Tardiphaga sp. 709: one gene and its partner. The protein of the gene in region 2 interacts with the protein of the main gene of each other region in a pairwise test. Links are inferred from orthologs where the notes say so. Each region holds a gene or a part of one and is shown on either strand. Other genes may lie near its edges.

The links.
Region 1: the proteins of RSO67_RS18610 (region 2) and def interact in binary tests that used the Escherichia coli proteins (3 or more experiments, as listed by UniProt). The link is inferred for Tardiphaga sp. 709 from one-to-one orthologs.

Annotation. Positions count from the first base shown.
Region 1 is NZ_CP135529.1:4,332,901-4,335,966, reverse strand. The notes cover bases 323-3,066. They hold def (peptide deformylase), read right to left. Parts: upstream 2,084-3,066; coding sequence 1,562-2,083; downstream 323-1,561. Other genes in these bases: RSO67_RS21045 (DNA recombination protein RmuC), read left to right, coding at 2,304-3,066; fmt (methionyl-tRNA formyltransferase), read right to left, coding at 471-1,403; truA (tRNA pseudouridine(38-40) synthase TruA), read right to left, coding at 323-421. Outside these bases: more of truA, read right to left, coding at 1-322. UniProt on the Escherichia coli protein: Removes the formyl group from the N-terminal Met of newly synthesized proteins. Requires at least a dipeptide for an efficient rate of reaction. N-terminal L-methionine is a prerequisite for activity but the enzyme has broad specificity at other positions.
Region 2 is NZ_CP135529.1:3,800,527-3,803,608, forward strand. The notes cover bases 62-2,821. They hold RSO67_RS18610 (aspartate-semialdehyde dehydrogenase), read right to left. Parts: upstream 2,079-2,821; coding sequence 1,044-2,078; downstream 62-1,043. Other genes in these bases: RSO67_RS18600 (CoA ester lyase), read right to left, coding at 62-158; RSO67_RS18605 (carbonic anhydrase), read left to right, coding at 288-941; RSO67_RS18615 (hypothetical protein), read left to right, coding at 2,194-2,821. Also shown: more of RSO67_RS18600, read right to left, coding at 1-61; more of RSO67_RS18615, read left to right, coding at 2,822-2,997.

The DNA of each region.
Region 1 (3,066 bases), 530 kb from region 2 along the record:
CAGCGACATCGAGCGGACGCGGCACGCGCCAGACCCGGCCGGCATCGACGGTGAGGTTCGCGCGGCGATTGGTGATGCGATAGACGTAGTGGCGTTTGACGGCTGAGAACCGCGCCTCGAAATCATCCGGCACGATGTCAGCGGACAGCACGCCGACCGGATGCGGCCGCAGATGGGCATTCATGCCATCGCGAAAACGACCGGGCACCAGCACTTTCGGCACATCGCAATGGGCGACCTGACCGAGCGCATGGACGCCGGCATCGGTACGCCCTGCGCCGTGAACGCGGATCGGCTCGCCGCAAATGGCTTCCGCGGCTGCTTCCAAAGCGCCCTGCACGGTCAGCGTCGCGTTGGCCTGCACCTGCCAGCCGGAGAATGGCGCGCCGTCATACTCGATGATCATCTTGTAGCGCGGCATCAGAGCATGATCCCGAAAAGTGGCCACCGGTTTTCGGACAAGATCATGCTCATGAAAGGCGCAGCGGCGGTTTCAGCGGCGTGCCACGCAGAAATTCACTGGCCTTCATTGGCTGCTTGCCGGCGCGCTGCAGATCGATGATCCGGATCGCGCCCTCGCCGCAGGCGATGGCGAGCTGATCGTCGATAATCTCGCCAGGCGCGCCCGCGCCCTTTGCGAGCTCGCAGCGCAGAACCTTCACGCGCACCGCTTCGCCCTCGATCGGCATCTCGCACCAGGCGCCGGGGAAAGGCGACAGACCGTGGATATGCCGCAGCACGTCGCGCGCCGGCTTCGACCAGTCGATCTTGGCCTCGGCCTTGTCGATCTTGGCAGCGTAGGTGACGCCGTCTGCACTCTGCGGGGTCAGGCTCAGCCGTCCCCTTTCTAGCGCACCCATGGCACGCACCATCAGGTCGGCGCCGAGCGGCGCCAGCGCATCATGGAGGTCCAGCGCCGTCATCGCATCGGTGATTGCCAGACGCTCGGCCATGGCGACATCGCCGGTGTCGAGGCCGACGTCCATCTTCATCACCATGACGCCGCTCTCGGCGTCGCCTTCCATGATGGCGCGATTGATCGGCGCGGCACCGCGCCAGCGCGGCAGCAGCGAGCCGTGCAGGTTGAAGCAGCCTAGGGGCGGCACATTGAGAATGTTCTGCGGCAGGATCATGCCATAGGCGACGACGACCGCAGCCTCAGCCTCATGTGCACGAAATTCGGCTTCGGCTTCCGGCGTGCGCAGCGTCTTCGGCGTGAACACGGGAATGCCGAGTCGCTCGGCCTCGCGGGCCACCGGCGTCGGCTGCAACTTCATGCCACGGCCGGCCGGCTTAGCCTCGCGGGTATAGACGGCGACGATCTCATGGCCATGGGCCACGAGTTCGAGCAACGTCGGCACAGCGAAATCCGGCGTGCCCATGAAGATCAAACGAAGCGACATGTGGAACTTCCAGCAAAGAGCACCAGCCTATCCGTCATGGCCGGGCAGCGCGAAGCGAACTTCGCTAGATGTCCCGGCCATCCACGTCTTTCGGTTGCTCGCTTCAAGACATGGATACCCGGCATTCGCCGGGCATAACGAAGGAAACGTCGGAGAATTTACTCAGCCCGCTTCGCCAACTTGGTGAACTTCTTCAGCACGCGGTCGCGCTTCAGCTTGGAGAGGTAGTCGACGAACAGCACGCCATTGAGATGGTCGATCTCGTGCTGAATGCAGGTCGCGAACAGGCCAGAAGCCTCTTCCTCGATGGTCTTGCCGTCGAGGTCCATGTAACGGATCCGCACTGTCGCCGGGCGTTCCACTTCCTCGTAATATTCCGGAATCGACAGGCAGCCTTCCTCATAGACTGAAAGCTCTTCCGAAGCCGAGATGACCTCCGGATTGATGAAGACGCGCGGCTTCTTGCCGTCCTCCTCATCGTCCTTCTTGGCGATGTCCATGGTGATCAGCCGCAGCGGAACCGCGATCTGGATCGCCGCCAGCCCGATCCCGGGTGCGTCATACATCGTCTCGAACATGTCGTCGGCGAGCTTGCGCACCTCCGACGTCACCTTCTCGACAGGTTTGGAGATCAGCCGCAACTGTTTGTCGGGCAGGATAATGATTTCACGAATGGCCATGGCGGCGATTTAATCTGCGCGCCGGTCCGGGTCAATCCGCTGGAAAAGCTGGACTTTGAAGGACGTTAACTCCTCGCTAACCATGAAAATTAAGGCGAGGTTAACCACGCCGGTTAAGGTCCGCTTGACCACATTTCTTAGGCTTGGAAATTCATCTTTCATTAACCATAAATGTTCCCTCTTCGTTCGCGCGACCGACCGAATCGGCTACAAGGTTGGGATGAACGAGATTCTTTTCATGATCGGCGACATGCCGGTCACCGCCGGCGTGGCATTGATGGGCTTCTGTGCTCTGGCGCTGGGTTTGCTGCTCACCATCGCCATCATCATCGCTCGCTCCGGTAGCCGCGGCGCCGCCATGGCCATGGCCCAGGCGATCCGCGCCGACGAACTGGAAGAACGCCTCAGCGAAGTGCTGAAGGCGCAGAACGAGGCCAACGGCCGCGTCGACGCCATGGGCCAGGCGCTGGCGGGCCGTCAGGCCGACATGGCACGCGCGGTGTCCGAGCGGCTGGACTCGGTGACCCATCGCGTGGGCCAGTCGATGGAACAGACCACTCGCAACACCATGGAAAGCCTGAGCGCGCTGCATGAGCGGCTGGGCATCATCGACAACGCCCACAAGAATCTCACCGACCTCACCTCGCAGGTGACGACCTTGCGTGACGTGCTCGCCAACAAGCAGTCGCGTGGCGCCTTCGGTCAGGCGCGGATGGAAAGCATCGTCAAGGACGGCATGCCGAACGGTGCCTATGCGTTCCAGCACACGCTGTCGTCGGGCAAGCGGCCGGATTGCGTGATCTTCCTGCCGGACCAGCGCCCACTGTGCATCGACGCAAAATTCCCGCTGGAGGCCGTCACAGCGCTGCATGACGCACGCAGCGACGACGAGAAGAAATACGCGGCGCAGCGCCTGCGCGCCGACGTGATGAAGCATGTCACCGATATCGCCGAGAAATATCTGGTCGCCGGCGAGACGCAGG
Region 2 (3,082 bases):
GTCTGTGCGATGGCGTCGCGTGCGGTTCCCTTGGCGTCCGGCGCCACGGCGTCTTCAAGGTCCAGAATAATGCCGTCAGCGGCCACGGTCCGGGCCTTCTCCAGCGCGCGCGGATTCGAGCCGGGCATGAACAAATGGCTGCGGCGCGGACGGATCATGGCGTCATTTCCCTGTAATTATGGCCTGTTCGTTATTCAGGCATTCGCGATAACATTTCAGCACGTCGCCCGGAAGGCTTGTTCGCGCTGGCGTCCTATGGTTATCCGTGGGGACCCATGAGGCAGACCATGACAGCATCATTTCCGCAGCAACTGATTGCCGGCTACCAGACCTTCACGTCGGAGCGATTGCCGACCGAGCAGTCGCGCTTCCGCGAATTATCGGAAAAGGGCCAGTCGCCGGAAGTCATGGTGATCGGCTGCTGCGATTCGCGGGTGTCGCCGGAGGTCATCTTCGATGCCTCGCCCGGCGAACTGTTCGTGGTGCGCAACATCGCCAACCTGGTGCCGGTCTATCAACCCGATGGCGGCGCCCATGGCGTTTCGGCAGCGCTGGAATATGCGGTGCAGGTGCTGAAGGTGAAGCACATCGTCATCCTCGGCCACGCGCAATGTGGCGGTATCCGTGCTTTCGTCGACAATGCGGCGCCGCTGTCGCCGGGTGACTTCATCGGCCGCTGGATGTCGATGTTCATCAAGCCCGACGAAAAGGTCGAGATCCGCGAGCACGAGGCGTTCCAGGATTTCGTCACCCGTATCGAAAAGGCCGCCGTGTTCCGCAGCCTTGAGAACCTGATGACGTTCCCGTTTGTGAGCAGCAAGGTCGCGAAGGGCGAACTCGAATTGCACGGCGCTTACTTTGGCGTCGCGGTGGGATCGCTGTCGGTGCTGGATCAGGTCGCGAAAGAGTTTCGGCCGGTCAGCCAGGCAAAGGCCTCCTGATACCCCGACCTCATCATCGGGCGGCTTCCACGCGCTATGAAAAGAAAAAGCCCGGACGCTTTTGCGACCGGGCTTCGTTGTTTTTGCGAGGCTGCGGGAAGTTTACGCGGCCTTCTTCTTCGCAGTGATCAGCTTGCGGTTGATCAGGCATTCCGCGATCTGCACGGCGTTGAGCGCCGCGCCCTTGCGGAGGTTGTCCGAGACACACCACAGAACGAGACCGTTATCGACCGTCGCATCCGTGCGGATACGGCTGATATAGGTAGCGTCTTCGCCGGCGGCTTCATAAGGCGTGACGTAGCCACCGGGCTCGCGCTTGTCGATCACGAGGCAGCCTGGCGCATTGCGCAGGATGTCGCGGGCTTCATCTTCCGAGATCGGGTTCTCGAATTCGATGTTGACCGCTTCCGAGTGGCCGACGAACACCGGCACGCGCACGCAGGTCGCGGACATCTTGATTTTGGGATCAAGAATCTTCTTGGTCTCCATCATCATCTTCCACTCTTCCTTGGTGTAGCCGTCCTCCATGAACACGTCGATCTGAGGGATGACGTTGAAGGCGATACGCTTCGGGAATTTGTTATTGACCAGCTCGCTGTTGGTGTAGACGGCCTTGGTCTGCGAGAACAACTCGTCCATCGCATCCTTGCCGGCGCCCGACACCGACTGATAGGTCGAGACGACGACGCGCTTGATGGTCGCCTTGTCATGCAGCGGCTTCAGCGCCACCACGAGCTGCGCAGTCGAGCAGTTCGGGTTTGCGATGATGTTCTTCTTGGTGAAGCCATCAACGGCAGCAGCGTTTACTTCCGGCACGATCAACGGCACGTCCGGGTCCATACGCCATGTCGACGAATTGTCGATCACGACGGCACCGGCTGCGCCGATCTTCGGCGACCATTCCTTCGACACGGCTCCGCCGGCCGACATCAGGCAGATGTCGACGTCGCTGAAGTCATAGGTCGCAAGGTCTTTGCATTTCAGGGTTTTGTCGCCGAAGGAAACCTCAACGCCCATGCTGCGGCGCGACGCAAGCGCCACGACCTCGTCAGCGGGGAATTTACGTTCATCCAGAATGCTGAGCATTTCACGCCCGACATTGCCGGTCGCTCCGACCAGCGCGACTTTGTAACCCATCGTTCACTCTCCGAAGAAAAATGCTTCACCCCCACATACCGTGGAAAGGGAAGAGCCGCGCTTCTATGCGAGAAACGTCGCAAAGACAACGTCCTAAGCGTGTTTGCGTGTGTTGATGCGTTCAATTTTGGTTTCGCACCACCCAAAGTCGGCAGGTGTCCATCCGGCCCTGCAGAGCTTTGCCGACGAGTGCGGTGCCATCGCCGTGCGCCTGCTCGCTTATATGGGGGCGCTGGCACTGGTTGTCATGGCCGCGGTTACCGTTTTCGACGGGCTGGAATTCGACCTCAGCAGCGAACCGGTCGCCAAAGCCGGCTGGAGCGTCGCCAGCCGTTCCCATCCAGCCTTCGCCGTCAGCCAGTTTGATTCATTAGGTAAAACAGCCTCTTACGAGATCTTGAGACACCCCGGAGGCGGTCGCAAGGATGTCCTGCGTTGGTCGTCGCCCGGAGAGCCCCCGGTGGCCGAGCTGGAATTGTATCGCCCTGGTGCCGAGGCTGGGCGGGCAGGTCCGCCGGCAGCGGACATTGCGGGCCGCATGGACCCCGGCGGCGTCCGCGACGTGGTGGGCGAGGGCATTATCGACAGCAAGTTCGGGCCGGTCGCCCTGATGGGCTTTTCCGACCGGCTGAAGGACAGCAAGCGTTGCCTCGGCTTCATGAAGACGCTGGAGGTGGCCAATCTCAGGATTTCCGGCTGGTCGTGCCAGGGCGACGGCCTGCCGGCGCGGCGGGCTGCGATTGCCTGCACCCTGAACCGGCTGGTGCTGCTGACCGCCGGCAATGAACCCCGGCTGCAGGAGGCCTTTGCCCAAGCAGATTTGAAGCGGGCCAGCTGCATTAGCGGCGCGGCGCTGTCGGCCACTTCGGTCGATTGGGTCACCGGCGCCCAGAACCCGCTGCTGCGCGGCAGTCTGTGACCTCTTCGTGATGTGCAGGACCAAGACCTTGGATTACATGCAACATTCGGCCACCCCGCGCATTATATCGACGACTGTGGCCGGA